One region of the Halopseudomonas salegens genome, then DNA from elsewhere that is predicted to be linked to it. Evidence: riboswitches for the same ligand, from Rfam matches in the RefSeq annotation. Region 1 holds a riboswitch; each other region holds the start of a gene.
The links. Region 1 has a riboswitch for cobalamin ahead of BLU07_RS00530 (TonB-dependent receptor domain-containing protein). Riboswitches for the same ligand answer to the same signal wherever they lie in the genome.

Region 1 (5,323 bases):
CGCTACGTCAGACGGATGCGTCGAAACCGGAAAGGCTGACAACCCGGTTCATCACAGCCTCGCCTGGACTGTTGGGCGACGCGGGCCTGGTTGGCAGGCCCGCGCTGCCATCACAGGTGTGGTGTCCAGGTAACTGCCAGCAGGGCAGTGCGGCCCGGTTGGGCATAGGGCAAAGTGAGTGATGGTGCGGGCCAGGGGCCAGTCGGGCGTGAATAGGTACCCAGTGCGTAATCACGGTCAAACAGGTTTTGTACTTTCAGCTCCCAGCGCAGGCTCTGACTGGCTTGCCAGCTACCGCGAAGATCCAGCGTGGCATAACCGGACAGGGTGCCGTCATTGCTCGGGTTACGGAAGCGTTGGCTGAAAGCCTGCCAGGTGGCACCAATGCCGATGTCGCCGAACTGGCGGTCCAGGTCCTGACTGATGCTGCGCTTGGCGCGCAGTTGCAGGGTATGCCCGGTGTCGCGATCACGCGGGTCGATCAGGGTAATGGCAGTACGGCTGTTCCAGCCAAGCAAGGTGGTATTGATGGCTGCTTCGGCACCCTGGATGCGGGCACGATTGATATTTTCCACTTGCGACGTGCTCGGATTCCAGGCAATCAGGTCATCAATCGTATTATGGAAAAGCGCGGCTTCAATGTCGGCCTGAGCCAGTTGGCCTCGCCATTGCAGTTCCCAGTTTTTCGAGGTTTCAGCGTTCAGGTTCGGGTTGCCACCCCAGCCAGGCGGGGCGTAGAGATCATTGAAGGTTGGCGCACGGAAGCCTTCGGAGTAACTCAGAATCCACTGCTGCCAGTCGCCGACCGGAATCGCCAGCGCCGCGTTGAAGCTGCTCTCGGTACCGAAATGCTGGTTATCGTCATGGCGCACACCAACCTCGGTAGAAAACTGGTCGGTGGTCCAGCGGTGCTGGGCAAATACCGCCCAGTTTTCCCGACTGGTCTTGCTGTAGGCATTGGTTGAAGACAGACGATCCTTGTGCCAGTCGCTGCCCAGAGTCAGGTCGTGTTCAGGGCTGAGTGTGAGCTGATTCAGCCAGCTGGCTGAATGCCGGGTGGTTTCGATCGAGCCATCATTCCACGGGCTGCCGGAGCCGACGGTCTTGTTGCGATCAAAACTGCGACCCAACTCCAGCCGGCTGCTCCATACCTGGCTAAGTTGGCCCTGCAGGTGGGCCTGATAGCTACTGACGCGGAACTGGTCTTCCGGGTTGCCGGGGACGAGATCAAAGGCATCATCAAATTCGTTCTTGCCGCGCTGGTCATTCAGGCTCAGGCCCGTCTGCCAGTCAGCGTTCAGGGCGTGGGTTACATTCAGGTACAGCGCCTTGTTGCGGCTAGCATCACGGTCACTGTCGTTGCCGACCTGATCAGTAGTGCGATCAAAGCCATGGGTTTCATCCAGGCTGGCACCGAGGGCAAAGCGGGTGTCCTGATTGCCACCCATCAGGCTGACACTGTGCTCCCGGGTATGTTCGGTGGCCATGCCCAGCCGCACTGTGGGCTGCAGCCCCGGCTCGGGCTGGCGGGTAAATATCTGGATCACACCGCCAATGGCGTCGGCGCCGAACACCGAAGAGCGTGGCCCGCGAATGACTTCAACCCGTTCGACATTGTCGATGTTCAGGTAATCGATACGGGCGATGCCGGCGGTGGTAGAGGCAATGCGCTGCCCGTCAACCAGTACCAGGGTCTGGTTGGTATTGGTACCCCGCAGGAAATAGGACGGAATACCGCCATTGCGGTTTTGCTGCAGGCCGGGTACGCGGCTGAGCAGCTCGGGTACGCTGCGTGCCTGCAAGCGCTCGATGTCACTGCGGGTAAACACGGTATTGGCCGCCAGCGCGGCGCTGCGTGGTTGTTCCACGCGTGAAGCGGTTACCAGGGTATCGGGTAGTTGATCGACCGGGGTGTTGGCCTGAGCAATACTGGTGGCCAACAGGGCCGGCAGCAGTAAAAAACGGGTTTTCATTCTGATTCCTCAAAAGTGATGCTTTTGAGGAGGGCGGGGAGTCAGTGAGCAGTGTCGCAACGAAACAGAGGGAGCGGGCTGCTGCGCCGACCGGTATCGCCCTCCGCGACACCTCAGCAATGCAGGCTCTGGCCGATAGCCACAAGCTCTGCTTCACACTGGGCCGGTCTCCGGGCTCGGGATACCAATGACATCGCCTTCCCGTGCAATGCACAGTGGCGTAAATGATGTCACCGACAGGCGGAGCCTGTGATCCCTTACCGTTGCGGGGGCAGCGTCGGACTTGCACCGACTTCCCGTTTCACCCGCCGGTCATTTTACCGGTCGGGCACCCAGTGTGACTGGAAGCGGGAAGGATTCTGGGCGCTTGTGATCGGGCGGTCAAGCCCGGCGTGTCATTGACCGGTCAGGCGGGCGCGTATCTGACGCTCAATGCCGGCAGCGTCGAGACCGCATTCAGCGAGCATTTCCGCCGGTTTGGCGTGTTCGGTATAGACGTCCGGCAGGCCGAGATTGAGCACGGGCGTGCGCAGGCCCTGCGCCTGCAGCCACTCATTGACCCCGCTGCCAGCGCCACCCATCACTGCATTTTCTTCGACGGTGACCAGCAGGTCGTGCCGGGCAGCCAATGCGTTGATCAGGTCGGTATCCAGGGGTTTTACGAAGCGCATATTGGCCACGCTGGCATTCAGCTGCTCGGCGGCCTGCAGTGCCGCCGTGTGCAGGGTGCCGAAACACAGTATGGCAACCTGCTGACCCTGACGGGTTTGCACGCCGCGGCCAATGGGCAGTGGGTTCAGTGCCGGTTCAACAGCAACACCAGGTCCGGTGCCACGGGGGTAGCGCACGGCCGCAGGGCCATTGTGCAGGTAGCCGGTGGTGAGCATCTGCCGGGTTTCATTCTCGTCGGCGGGCGCCATGATCAGCATATTGGGCAGGCAGCGCAGGTAAGACAGGTCGAAACTGCCGGCATGCGTCGGGCCGTCTTCACCCACCAGGCCGGCGCGGTCAATGGCAAAGAGTACGTCCAGGTTCTGTACCGCAACATCGTGAATCAGCTGATCATAGGCACGCTGCAGGAAGGTTGAATAGATGGCGACAACCGGCTTGGCACCCTCGCAGGCCATGCCGGCAGCCAGAGTGACTGCATGTTGCTCGGCAATGGCGACATCGAAGTAACGCTCCGGGAAGCGTTCGCTGAAAGCGACCAGGTCCGACCCTTCCTTCATCGCCGGGGTAATACCGATCAGGCGCTCATCACTGCTGGCCATATCGCACAGCCATTGACCGAAAACGCGGGAAAACTTGATCTTGTTGGCCGGTCGACTGGCAACCGGACTGGGTTCCAGCTTGGTGATCGCATGGTAGCCGATCGGGTCTTCTTCGGCGGGAGCAAATCCTTTGCCCTTGCGGGTGATTATGTGCAGAAACTGTGGCCCCTTGCGCCCACGCAGATTGCGCAATGTGGTCACCAGGGTTTCCAGGTCATGGCCATCGATCGGGCCAATGTAATTCCAGCCCAGTTCCTCGAACAGGGTACCGGGCACCAGCATGCCTTTGGCGTGTTCTTCCGTCTTGCGCGCCAACTCCCAGGCCTTGGGGATTCTTGACAGTACCTTCTTGCTGCCTTCGCGCATGTGCGCATAGGTCGAGCTGGAAAGAATCTTCGCCAGGTAATTCGACATGCCGCCCACGTTGCGCGAGATCGACATGTCGTTGTCGTTGAGTACCACCAGCATGTCGGCCTCGACATCGGCAGCGTGATTGAGTGCCTCGAAGGCCATGCCGGCGGTCAGCGCACCATCACCAATAACCGCTACGCTGTGACGTTCAACACCCTGCAGTCGCGCGGCGATAGCCATGCCCAGCGCGGCACTGATCGAGGTACTGGAGTGACCGACACCAAAGGTATCGTAGGGGCTTTCCGCGCGCCGCGGGAAGGCAGCCAGCCCACCTTTCTGCCGCAGTGTGCTCATCTGCTCACGGCGCCCGGTAAGGATCTTGTGCGGATAGGCTTGATGGCCGACATCCCAGACCAGGCGGTCCTCCGGCGTCTCATAAATATAGTGCAACGCGATGGTCAGCTCGATCACGCCCAACCCGGCACCAAAATGCCCACCGGTCTGACCCACGGTCCACAGCAGGTATGCGCGCAATTCGTCCGCCAGCGCGGGCAGCAGCTCGCTATCCAGTTCGCGCAGGGTAGCGGTGTCGTCAATGCTGTCCAGCAGCGGGGTGCTGGGCCGGGTGCGCGGAATATCGTGAAAAGTCGTGGGCATCAAACAGGGCCTTGGGTGCCGGGTGGCGGGGCAAAATCAAAACGGCAGTTTAACTGATTGGCAGGCATTGCCCAACTGTGTGACAACATGGCATGAGATATCCGTTGTAGCCCGGCTGATCTGTTTCAATGCTTATCCAGGTGGCGGGTACGCAGAGCCCAGGCTGATTGCCAGTCCTTGGTTACAAAAGTGTAATGTGTGGATCAGCCTGGTGACAGGCAGACAAACGGATCATGTGTGCTATGAATCATAAAACCGCGCAAGTAACCGAAGCGGCTGAAATGATTTCGTCGGGTCAGTTCGGGTCCCCGAAGGAGGGCAGCACTATGATGAACGAATACATGATGGGCCACAGCATGGGTGCAGGGCATTTTCTGTGGATGCTGGTGATTGCCATTGCCCTGGTGATACCGGCCTGGCGTCTGTGTCAGCGTATCGGCTATCCGGGCTGGATTGGGATTCTTGTTCTGATTCCCATCCTAAACCTCGCCCTGCTGTATTTCATTGCCTTCAGTCACTGGCCGGTCAATAAAAGTGGTGAGGACAAGCCCTGATGGATAATCCGAAGCAGCAGGGTTCCAGCGCCCAGCGCGATATTGAACTGATTGTACCGGGCATGGGTTCAGACCATTGCGCCGGCATCATCAGCAAGACCATTGGCCGTTTGGACGGCATTGATAGCGTGCAAACCAACATTGCCAGGCATCGGGTGAGTGTTCGCTCTCTCTCGTCCGGGCCTGATACGCAGGCGCTCAAGCAGGCAGTGGAGGGCGCTGGATACGATGTGACCTCAGCCCGGGAACTCGGTGCCCGTACTGTCAAGGTGACTGTTCCGGGGATGGGCTCCGATCATTGTGCGGGCATTATCAAGAATACTTTGGCACGTCACAGCGGTGTGCGGTCGACGTCTGCCAACATCGCCAACCACAGTGTGACAGTGGTGCTTGGTAAGGATGGGCCAAACGACAAAGCGCTGAAGAAGCTGATCGAGGGTGCCGGATACGACGTTGCCGCCATCGCAGAGGAGGGCGCGAGCGATCAGGATGACGGTGCGGCCAGTGAAGAGACCTA
Region 2 (5,323 bases), 430 kb from region 1:
TGTCACCATGCTTGATGGCGGCACTGATCTGGCCATTGCAGGACTGATCCAGTTCGGCCACCGGGCCGGTGAGTTGGCGGCTGTCGTGAATGGCTACGACCAGGCAGCCAGTCTTGATCGTTTCCAGCTTGCCGTGCTTGACGTTGAACTCCATGGTGCTCCCCGAGACAAAACGATTGGTTTGACTGATAATACGCCCCACAGCGTTGCAAGTGTGGCGCGGCTGTCGACAAAATCTGTTGAAAAACCTTTCCAGCTGCGGTGGTCTTTCAGGTCATGCCAGCATTCTGGCCTATTATCACCGCTTGAGCCAAGGACCCGATCGTGATTGTTTTTCGCTACCTTAACCGCGAAATCCTGCAAACCCTGCTAGCCGTCAGCGGGATCCTGCTGCTGATCATCATGAGCGGGCGCTTTATCAAATATCTTGCCCAGGCCGCCGCCGGCCAGCTGGATGCCAGCATCCTGTTTCTGATCATGGGCTATCGCCTGCCGGACTTCCTGGTGCTGATTCTGCCCCTGGGCATGTTTATCGGCATTCTGCTGGCATACGGGCGCATGCATCTGGACAGCGAAATGACCGTGCTGTCCGCCACCGGTATCAGCGAGCGCAAGATTCTGCTGTATACCCAGGGCGCAGCGGTGCTGGTCATGCTTTGTGTCGGCGTGCTCAGCTTCCTGTTGGCACCTGCTGGCGTTTACAAAACCCAGCAAGTGTTCAATGAGCAGGATGCCATGACCGAGTTTGATACCCTGGTGGCCGGTCGTTTCCAGTCGATTGGTCGTAATGCGCAACGGGTGACCTATGCTGGCGGATTGAGCGATGACCGCACCGAGTTGCAGGATGTATTCATCGCCGAGCGTCAGGGCAGTGGTGCCGATGCCCGTATTGGTGTACTCGTTGCCGAGTCCGGAAGGCAGCAAATGAACCCGGATGGCAGCCGTTATCTGATCTTGTTCGACGGTTACCGATATGACGGTCGCCCCGGCGCGGCTGATTTTCGTACCATTGGCTATCAGAGCTATGGTGTGCTCTTGCCCCGCCCCGAGGTGGTGACTGAGGTTACCGACCGTGAAGCGTTGCCCACGCTGAGTCTGTTCGGTAGCGATGATCTTCGCCTGCAGGCCGAGCTGCAGTGGCGCATAGCGATACCGCTGCTGGTGCCCATCGTTGCGTTTTTTGCCGTTCCGCTGGCGCGGGTCAATCCCCGGCAAGGACGCTATCTCAAACTGTTGCCGGCGATTCTGCTGTACATGAGCTACCTGGCATTACTGATTACCGCACGGAGTTGGCTGGAAGAAGGCCGAACCCCGGCCTGGATTGGATTGTGGTGGGTGCATGCCCTGTTCCTCTGTGTGGGGCTGGTACTCAACCGACAGGCCTTCTGGCAGCCCCGTGCCGGCAAGGAGGTCAGTCATGCGCCGGCTTGATCGCTACATTGGCAGGGCGGTGCTGTTCAGCATTCTGGTTGTATCCATGATTATCCTCGGGCTGGATGTCCTTTTTGCCTTCATCAATGAACTCGATACCCTGCAAGGCAACTATGGTTTGTCTGAAGCCATAGGTTATGTCCTGTTGACTGCCCCTCGACGCCTGTACGACATGCTGCCGCTGGCTGCCTTGATCGGCTGCCTGGTAGGTCTGGGTACGCTGGCGGGCAATTCCGAATTGACCGTTATGCGTGCTGCCGGGGTGTCCTTGACGCGCATCACGGTGGCTGTGATGAAACCCTTGCTGGTGCTGATGCTGGCCGGTGTGCTGATTGGTGAGTATGTGGCTCCCTTCAGTGAAAACCTGGCCGAAAGCCGCCGCGCTGTTGCGCAAAGCAGCGGTGAAGCGATCAGTTCATCCCGTGGGCTGTGGCACCGCGAAGGCAATGATTTTATTCATATCAATGCGGTGCAGCCGAATGGGGTTCTGCATGGTGTGACCCGGTACCGCTTTGATGACCAGCGTGACTTGCTGGAAACCAGCTTTGCCCGACGGGCCACTGTGCAAACGGAAGGTTGGCGGCTAGAAGAAGTTGAAAGCACCCTTTTTCAGGCGGATGGGCGGACTGAGGCGGTGGTCAGCGAAGAGCAGGTGTGGGCGCTTGAGCTGACACCGGAACTGTTGCGCGTGGTCGTGCTGGATCCCGATGTGCTACCGATAAGTGGTCTCTGGCAGTACCAGCGCTACCTGGCGGAACAGGGGCTGAACAATAGTCTGTACTGGCTGTCTTTCTGGAAGAGATTATTCCAGCCGTTGGCGACAATTGCCCTGGTTTTCGTCGCCATTTCCTTTGTTTTTGGCCCCTTGCGCTCGGTTACGCTGGGTCAGCGGGTGTTTACCGGTGTACTGGTCGGTTTCAGCTTCCAGATTCTGCAGGATTTGCTGGGGCCATCCAGTCTTGTATTCGGCTTTTCGCCACTGATTGCCGTGCTCTTGCCGATCATTGGTTTGCTGCTGATGGGCGCTTGGCTGATGCGGCGCGCGGGCTGAAGCGCGCTTTCCGCGCCAATCGGAAAGTGTGTGCAGGACAGGTTTATTGTTGACTTGTATCCATCGTTTTATCTGTATATAGTGATTTCAATCTTGGTTATCTACCACATATAGTGATCATTCGCTGATCAGGTGGTAGAGGGAATCCGGTGAGAATCCGGAACTGACGCGCAGCGGTATAGGGGAACGCGTGTGGCAGCATGACACTGGCGTAGGCCGGGAAGTCGCCACACAAGGCCGAATCACTGATTCACGCCCCTGAGTCCGAAGACCTGCCAGGAGGAGAAGCTACGGCTTCTGAACTGCACCTTCGCGATTCAAGGTGAGCAGCGTGAGCCTCCCGGTACCGTGCCCGGGTGCGCACCTGTTTACGCGAAGGCAATGGAATTCAACGCGTATACAGGAAAAATTATCATGTCTGCTTCCGCTCTTGCTGCTGCTCCACCTTCCGCCGCAGCCGATACCCATACCCTGCAAGTGATCAAACGCAATGGCACCCTGGTGGGTTTCAATGCGTCCAAGATCAGTGTTGCCGTGACCAAAGCCTTTCTTGCCGTACAGGGGGATCAGGCGGCAGGGTCGGTGGCGCTGAATACGGCTGTGCGCGAGGTGACCGAGCAGGTTGTCCAGGCGATTGGCCGGCGCTTGCAGGCGGGCGGCAAGGTGCATATCGAAGACATTCAGGACCAGGTTGAGCTGGCGCTGATGCGCGCGGGTGAGCAAAAGGTTGCCCGCGCCTACGTACTTTACCGTGAAGAGCAGTCACGCAAGCGTGCGGTTGATGCGCCGATGGAAGCGCATCCGCACCTGACGGTGAAAAAGGCCGATGGCAGCTCGGCGCCGCTGGATCTGGGCCTGATGAAGCTGCAGGTGGAGCAGGCCGCGACCGGTTTGCAGGGCATTGATTCGGCTTCATTGCTCGAGGACGCGCTGCGTAATCTGTATGACGGCATTGAAGAAACCGAAGTGCTGGAAGCGCTGATCATGACGGCGCGCAGCCGCATCGAGCAGGAGCCGGATTACAGTCAGGTCACCGCGCGTTTGTTGCTCGAGCAACTGCGTCTGGAAGCCGCACTGGCGCTGGGTTTGCCGCAGAATCAGAGTCTGGCTGAGCTGTATCCGCAGGCATTGGCTGCCTTTGTTGATGCCGGCGTTGGTTACGAATTGCTGGATGAGGCCATGCTCGGTTTCGATCTGCCGCGTCTGGCCGAGGCGCTGCGCCCCGAGCGCGACCTGCAGTTTGGCTTCCTCGGTTTGCAGACCCTGTATGACCGGTATTTCCTGCACTGGAACGAGGCTCGGCTGGAGCTGCCGCAGGTGTTCTTTATGCGTGTGGCCATGGGCTTGTCGCTGCGCGAAGACGATCCCAATGCGCGCGCTATCGAGTTTTACAACCTGCTGTCGAGCTTTGATTACATGGCCTCGACGCCAACGCTGTTCAACAGTGGAACACGGCATTCGCAGCTGTCGTCCTGTTACCTGACCACCGTGCAGGATGATCTGGAAGGCATTTACGGTGCGATCAAGGACAACGCACTGCTGTCAAAATGGGCGGGTGGTCTGGGTAATGACTGGACGCCCGTGCGTGCCCTGGGTTCACACATCAAGGGTACCAATGGCCAGAGTCAGGGCATTGTGCCTTTCCTCAAGGTGGTCAACGACACAGCCGTGGCGGTGAACCAGGGTGGCAAGCGCAAGGGTGCGGTCTGTGCCTACCTGGAAAGTTGGCACATGGATATCGAGGAATTCCTCGAGCTGCGCAAGAACACCGGTGACGAGCGCCGCCGTACCCATGACATGAATACCGCCAACTGGGTGCCGGACCTGCTGCTGGAGCGGGTGCGTGATGACCGCGAATGGACCCTGTTCTCACCCAGTGACGCACCGGATCTGCATGACCTTTACGGCAACGCCTTCCGCACCCGTTACGAGCATTACGAGGCGCAGGCGGCAGCGGGCAAGATCAAGCTGTTCAAGCAGATCCCGGCCAAGCAGTTGTGGCGCAAGATGCTCACCGTGCTGTTTGAAACCGGTCACCCGTGGATCACTTTCAAGGACCCGTGCAACCTGCGTTCGCCGCAGCAGCACACTGGCGTGGTGCACAGCTCCAACCTGTGTACGGAAATCACCCTGAACACCAGCGCTGAAGAAATTGCCGTGTGCAACCTGGGCTCGGTCAATCTGGCCGCGCATATCCGTGACGGCAAGCTGGATGTCGAGCGGCTGGAGCGCACCGTCAACACCGCCGTACGCATGCTGGATAACGTCATCGACATCAACTTCTACGCCGTACCCCAGGCGCGTAACGCCAACCTGCGTCACCGCCCGGTCGGTCTGGGTCTGATGGGCTTTCAGGATGCCTTGTATCAGTTGGGACTGCCTTATGCCTGTGCCGAAGCGGTCGAGTTTGCCGACACCAGCATGGAGCAGTTGAGCTATTTCGCCATTCGCGCCTCGGCGCAACTGGCCGCTGAGCGCGGCGCTTATGCAAGCTACGAAGGTTCCTTGTGGCAACAGTGCATTCTGCCGATTGACTCGGTTGGCCTGCTGCAGGAAAACCGCCGCCCCGGCGAGTTGGTCACTGATCAGCAAAGCCACCTGGACTGGGCGCCGGTACGCGAACTGGTGGCCCGTCACGGCATGCGCAACAGCAACGTGATGGCGATTGCACCGACTGCGACCATTTCCAATATCGTCGGTGTTTCCCAGTCCATCGAGCCGGCGTATCAGAACCTGTTCGTCAAATCCAACCTGTCCGGCGAATTCACCGTGGTCAATCCGTCACTGGTGCATGATCTCAAGGCAGTCGACCTGTGGGACAAGGTCATGGTCAACGACCTC
Region 3 (5,323 bases), 460 kb from region 1:
CCGACCGGCAAACCACAGGCTGCCGTAGGCCGGCAACAAGGCCCAGTAAGCCACCGTCATGCAGTGGTGGCCGGCATTGATCCAGCCCACGCTGAGCACGTCCATGACCACCGCCTGCAGGAACAGCACGGGGAAGGCCCAGCGCGGTCGCAGGAACACCCCCGCAAGAAAAAACACCGCCCAGGAGGCGCTGGGCAAATTGACGAGACTGAAGTGCGTGCCGCGCGTCATGGCCATCAACAACACCAGTACAAGACCAACAGCCAACTGGCTGCGTTTGGATAGTGCGATCATGTCATCCTCCTTGGATGGTTTGGTTTCCACTGTTACTTTTACTTGCTGAATGTCCGTCTAGAGCATCTGGTAGCGCACGGTCAGATAACCTGCGCGACCCTGCTGCTGATAGCTGGCCGCGGTTTCGTAGTCGGTATCGAACAGGTTGCTGATCCGTGCCTGCAGGCGCCACTGATGGTTGAAACCATATTCCGCGCGCAGATCAAGGGTGCTGTAGCCGGACAATTCGTTGGTATTGGCAGCGTTGTCCCAGCGGCGACCTTCGGCATGCAGGCTGGCACCCACGGAGACACGGCCAAAGCGGCGATCGACATCCAGATTGAACAGCTGCTCGGGCCGACGGACGAGCAAATCACCCTGCCCCGGTCGCCGCGAACGGTTGGACGGGTCCTGCAAGGTCAGGTTGCCGGCCAGATCCCAGCCCCACCAATGCCCGGCCAGATCCAACTCAATACCCTTGATCACGGCCTTGTTGACGTTCTCCGCCTGCCAGACACCGCCACCCAGGTTCACGCTGGCAATCAGGTCATCTACTTCGTTGCGGAATACATTCACGGCCCAGTTCCCCCAATCGTGCTGACCACGCAGCCCGAGCTCGACGTTGCGTGACGTTTCTTCCTTGATGTCCGGGTTGCCAAAGTTGGGGAAATACAACTGATTGAAGGTCGGCGCCTTGAAGGCGGTACCAATACTGCCGACGGCTTGCAGACTATCGGTGAGTTGAAAGCCGTAGCCCAGATTACCGGTGGTGTGTTGGCCATGCTGTTGGTTGTCGTCATGGCGCAGACCCAGTTGCCATTCATGGCGACCCTGCTGGCCGAGGTACTGGGCGTAATAGCCCAGATTGGTCCGCCGGGCCTTGCGGTAATCGGTGGTGCTGCTCACCTGGTCGGTCAGGTGGTCCATACCCAGGGTCAGCAACTGACCCGGCGCGAGGTCAATATCGTTCTGCCAACCCAGGCTGTCGCGGCGGCTATCGAAGCGGCTGTTGAAGGTACTGCCGTTGAAATTGTCACTCTTGTCTTCGCTGCGCGCGGCTTGCAGGGTGACACGCCAGGGGTCGAGCGGCGCAAAGCGGGCATTCACGCCGTGCGTCTTCAGCACCGCATCGGTGTTGGCCTTGAAGCCGGAATCAAAGTCATTGCTGGAGTGACTTTCCAGCACGTGGCCGTCGATTTCCAGCCCGTTGGCGAAGCGATAACCAAGTTTGAGGTTGGCGGAGAGTTCCCGGTAGCCGTCATTGTCCGGATCCCCCCGCCCCGGGCGAGCATCAATACCCCGGGTCGACAGGCTGCTGACCCCGAGGTTGTACCAGGCATTACCCGCACCGCCCGACACCCCGGCGCTGCCAACATGGTGGTTGCGGCTACCAGCCGTGGCCGACGCCCAGGCTTTGGGCGCGCCCGTGCTGCCCTGACGGGTAAATATCTGGATGACCCCACCGATGGCTTCCGACCCATAGAGGCTGGAACGCGGCCCACGGACAATTTCAATGCGTTCAATCTGTTCAATCGGCAGGTTCTGCAGGGCCGCATTACCGCTGGTTACCGAGCCGACGCGCACGCCATCAATCAGTACCAGTACATGGTCACTGTTGGTGCCGCGAATGCCAATGCTGCTGGATTTGCCGGGGCCGCCATTATTGACTCTCGTTACGCTGGGCGTACGACGCAGAACATCCAGCGCGTCAGTGGCTTGCAGGCGCTCAATCGCGGCGCGATCAATCACACTCACAGCAGCCAGGTTGGCGGCGATCGGTTGGCTGGTGCGGGTCGCGGTGACCACCTGGTGGTCCAGGTGCAGGGGGGCAGCATGGGAAAGGCAGGCACTGGTCATCAAAGCCAGGGCGGAGAAGCCTCTGAAAAACGTAGGCGAGGCAGGCGCAGCAAGGCAGGTAGTTTTGCAGAGGTTTCCCAGGGGCGTGCGTGGCAACATCATCATCTGTGTTCGCTCCGTCGTACTCACCCGTACGACAACTGGTAGCTGATGACAGGCAGCTAGCGAACAGGCAGACGACCACACAAACGGGCCATGCACCCACAGCGCCCGCCGCACTGTCGTGAAATGCAGCAGGCCGGTCTCCGGACTCATGAGCGGACCTGGGTCCGATGATCCCGCCTTCCCGTGATTTTCACAGTGGCGATACAGGATCATCTGCCGCAGCACACCCTGAGGGTGGCGGGCACTCATTTACCGTTGCGGGGGCAGCGCCGGGATTGTTCTGAATAGCAGAACGCACCGGCTTCCCAGTTTCACCCGTTGGCACTTGGCCGTTGGGCACCTGAAGCAGCGATGGAGGTTAGTGGGTTTTGCGGATGGGGTCAATCGGCCGGCGAGCCGTTGACGGCCGCGCCACAGCAAGCGCTCCCTTGACGCTTGCGGTAGTGCTCTGCCTGCGACGCTTAATCGCGCAAGGCATACATCGCTTGCTCACCCAACTGCTGACTCGGCCAGACCTTTTTGCGGAAAGCTTCCATCGAGTCCCAGATTTCGCGGTTGAGTTCGCTGCTGTCAGCGGTTTCTTCCAGCACATCGATAGAGAGTTCGTGCAGGCGAGTCAGCACATCATCCGGGAGTTTGCGCAATTGGACCTGATGCTGGTTAACCAATGTATCCAGCGCTTCGGCATTGCGCAGGGTATATTCGTCGAGCATGGCCTGGTTGGTCGCTCGGGCGGCAGCACGGACAACTTCCTGCAAATCACTTGGCAGTTGCTCGAAAGCTTGCTGGTTGATGGTCAGTTCCAGTACCGCACAGGGCTCCTGCCAGCCGGGGTAATAATAATATTTGCCCGCCTGGTGCAGACCAAAGGCCAGGTCGTTGTAGGGGCTGACCCATTCGGTGGCATCGATAACCCCGGTTTGCAGCGCGGTAAACATTTCACTGCCGGGAATGCTCACGGTGGTAACACCGGCGCGTGACATGACCTCACCGCCAAAACCCGGGATGCGCATTTTCAGCCCGCGCAGGTCATCCAGGCTGTTGATTTCACGATTGAACCAGCCGGCCATCTGCACCCCGGTGTTGCCGCAGGGCAAGGGCATGACGCCAAAATCGGCATAAGCGCGCTGCCAGAGCTCCAGACCACCCGCGTTATACAGCCAGGCATTCATTTCCTGGGCATTCAGGCCGAAGGGCACGGCGGTAAAAAAGGAGGCGGCGGAGGTTTTACCACGCCAGTAGTAGGCTGCACTGTGCCCCAACTCGGCAGTGCCGCCGGCGACGGCATCAAAGACTTCCAGTGCGGGCACCAGTTCACCGGCGGCAAACAGCTGCACCTGCAGACGACCGCCAGAGAGCTGGTTGACCAGGTCGGCAAAGTACTCGGCCGTGGTGCCCAGGCCGGGGAAATTCTTTGGCCAGGACGTGACCATGCGCCAGCGAAAACGCTGTTGTGCCTGGCCCTCGCCTGCTACTGCCGGCTCATCACTGCGGCAACCGCTAAGGGCCGCCGCACCCAAGCCCAGTCCAGCGGCGGTCAGTAGTTCACGTCTTTTCATTTAAAGCTCCAAGTAACCAGCAGCAAGCTAGCTGTGCACACATCATTGTTATTTTTACTCGACACCAAAAATACCGATTAAACCGGTTCGGCATGTTAGCCCAACTGTCACCCACCGGTTCTGGACACGCCGTAAACCCTTCCCTGGGGGCTCGTAGATGCCATCCCTGGCATCTAACGGTCCAGAACCGGTGGGTGACAGTCGGGCTATCAGAGCTTTGTGCAGTCTTTAGACTTTAAAGCCCCGCCCGTTTAAGCCTGAAGCAAAAAACTCTCGGGCACTTCATAAGCTAGAGCGCCTCAAGCTTGGCATAGGCAACCATCAGCCACTTGCTGCCTTCGCCATCAAAATTGACCTGAATGCGGGCTTGTGCGCCCTGGCCTTCGTAATTCAGTACCACACCTTCACCAAACAGGCTGTGCAATACCCGCTGACCCAGGGCAAAACCGGTACTTTCAGTGGCTTCCGCCTGGAACATGTTGTGACGGGGACCGAAGGGGCGGCTGACCTGGTTGCCCAGGCGCACTTCGCGGATCAGTTCGCTGGGTATTTCGCGCACAAAGCGCGAGACCTTGTTGAAGGTTTCGCTACCGTACAGGCGGCGGGTTTCGGCCCAGGTAATCACCAGTTGCTGCATGGCGCGGGTGATACCGACATAGGCCAGGCGGCGCTCTTCTTCCAGCCGGCCCGGCTCTTCCAGACTCATCTTGTGCGGGAACAGGCCTTCTTCGACACCCGCCAGGAACACCAGCGGAAATTCCAGCCCCTTGGCACTGTGCAGGGTCATCAGTTGCACACTGTCTTCATATTGATCAGCCTGGGTATCGCCGGCTTCCAGCGAGGCATGGGCGAGGAAGGCAATCAGCACGTCGCCCTCCGCTTCCAGCTCCGCCTGATCGTTTTCAAAGGCGCGTGCGGCGGACACCAGCTCTTCGAGGTTTTCCACCCGTACCTGGCCTTTGTCGCCCTTTTCATTTTCATGAAAGCGCAGCAGGCCGCTTTGCTCGACCACCTGCTGTACCCGGCTGTGCAGGGGTAAACCCTCGGTACGCTCGGCCAGTTCCTCGATCAGCTGCAGAAAGCCCTGCACGGCGTTGGCGGCACGGCCCGGCAGTGCCTTGAGGTCGATCAGGTCGCAGGCCGCCTGCCAGATCGAGGTGCCGCGCTCCCGTGCCTGCTGGCGCAGGGCTTCGACGGTCTTGTCACCGATGCCCCGGGTCGGCAGGTTGATGATGCGCTCCAGGGCGCCATCGTCATCGCGGTTGCCGACCATGCGCATATAGGCCATGGCGTTCTTGATTTCCGCCCGCTCGAAAAAGCGTTGGCCGCCGTAGATGCGATAGGGCACACCGGCGCGCAACAGGGCTTCTTCCAGTACCCGCGACTGGGCGTTGGAGCGGTAGAGAATGGCCATTTCACTGCGCGCCATGCCTTCGCCCACCGCCTGCTCGATGCGATCAACGATAAAACGCGCTTCGTCCTGTTCATTGAAGCCGGCATACAGGGAAATCGGCTCGCCCTCGCTGCCG

Region 2: another riboswitch for cobalamin. It lies ahead of BLU07_RS02410 (ribonucleoside-diphosphate reductase subunit alpha); the one in region 1 lies ahead of BLU07_RS00530 (TonB-dependent receptor domain-containing protein).
Region 3: another riboswitch for cobalamin. It lies ahead of btuB (TonB-dependent vitamin B12 receptor); the one in region 1 lies ahead of BLU07_RS00530 (TonB-dependent receptor domain-containing protein).

What each region holds. Positions count from the first base shown of each region.
Region 1 is NZ_LT629787.1:120,044-125,366, forward strand. It holds gene lnt (apolipoprotein N-acyltransferase) at 1-39, shown strand, start outside; gene BLU07_RS00530 (TonB-dependent receptor domain-containing protein) at 111-1,973, opposite strand; cobalamin riboswitch at 2,118-2,324, opposite strand; gene dxs (1-deoxy-D-xylulose-5-phosphate synthase) at 2,369-4,252, opposite strand; gene BLU07_RS00540 (hypothetical protein) at 4,579-4,806, shown strand; gene BLU07_RS00545 (heavy metal translocating P-type ATPase) at 4,806-5,323, shown strand, end outside.
Region 2 is NZ_LT629787.1:549,747-555,069, forward strand. It holds gene BLU07_RS02395 (leucyl aminopeptidase) at 1-154, opposite strand, end outside; gene lptF (LPS export ABC transporter permease LptF) at 325-1,431, shown strand; gene lptG (LPS export ABC transporter permease LptG) at 1,418-2,482, shown strand; cobalamin riboswitch at 2,560-2,776, shown strand; gene BLU07_RS02410 (ribonucleoside-diphosphate reductase subunit alpha) at 2,897-5,323, shown strand, end outside.
Region 3 is NZ_LT629787.1:3,451,471-3,456,793, reverse strand. It holds gene BLU07_RS16015 (hypothetical protein) at 1-294, opposite strand, end outside; gene btuB (TonB-dependent vitamin B12 receptor) at 352-2,235, opposite strand; cobalamin riboswitch at 2,350-2,594, opposite strand; gene BLU07_RS16005 (TRAP transporter substrate-binding protein) at 2,697-3,794, opposite strand; gene uvrD (DNA helicase II) at 4,084-5,323, opposite strand, start outside.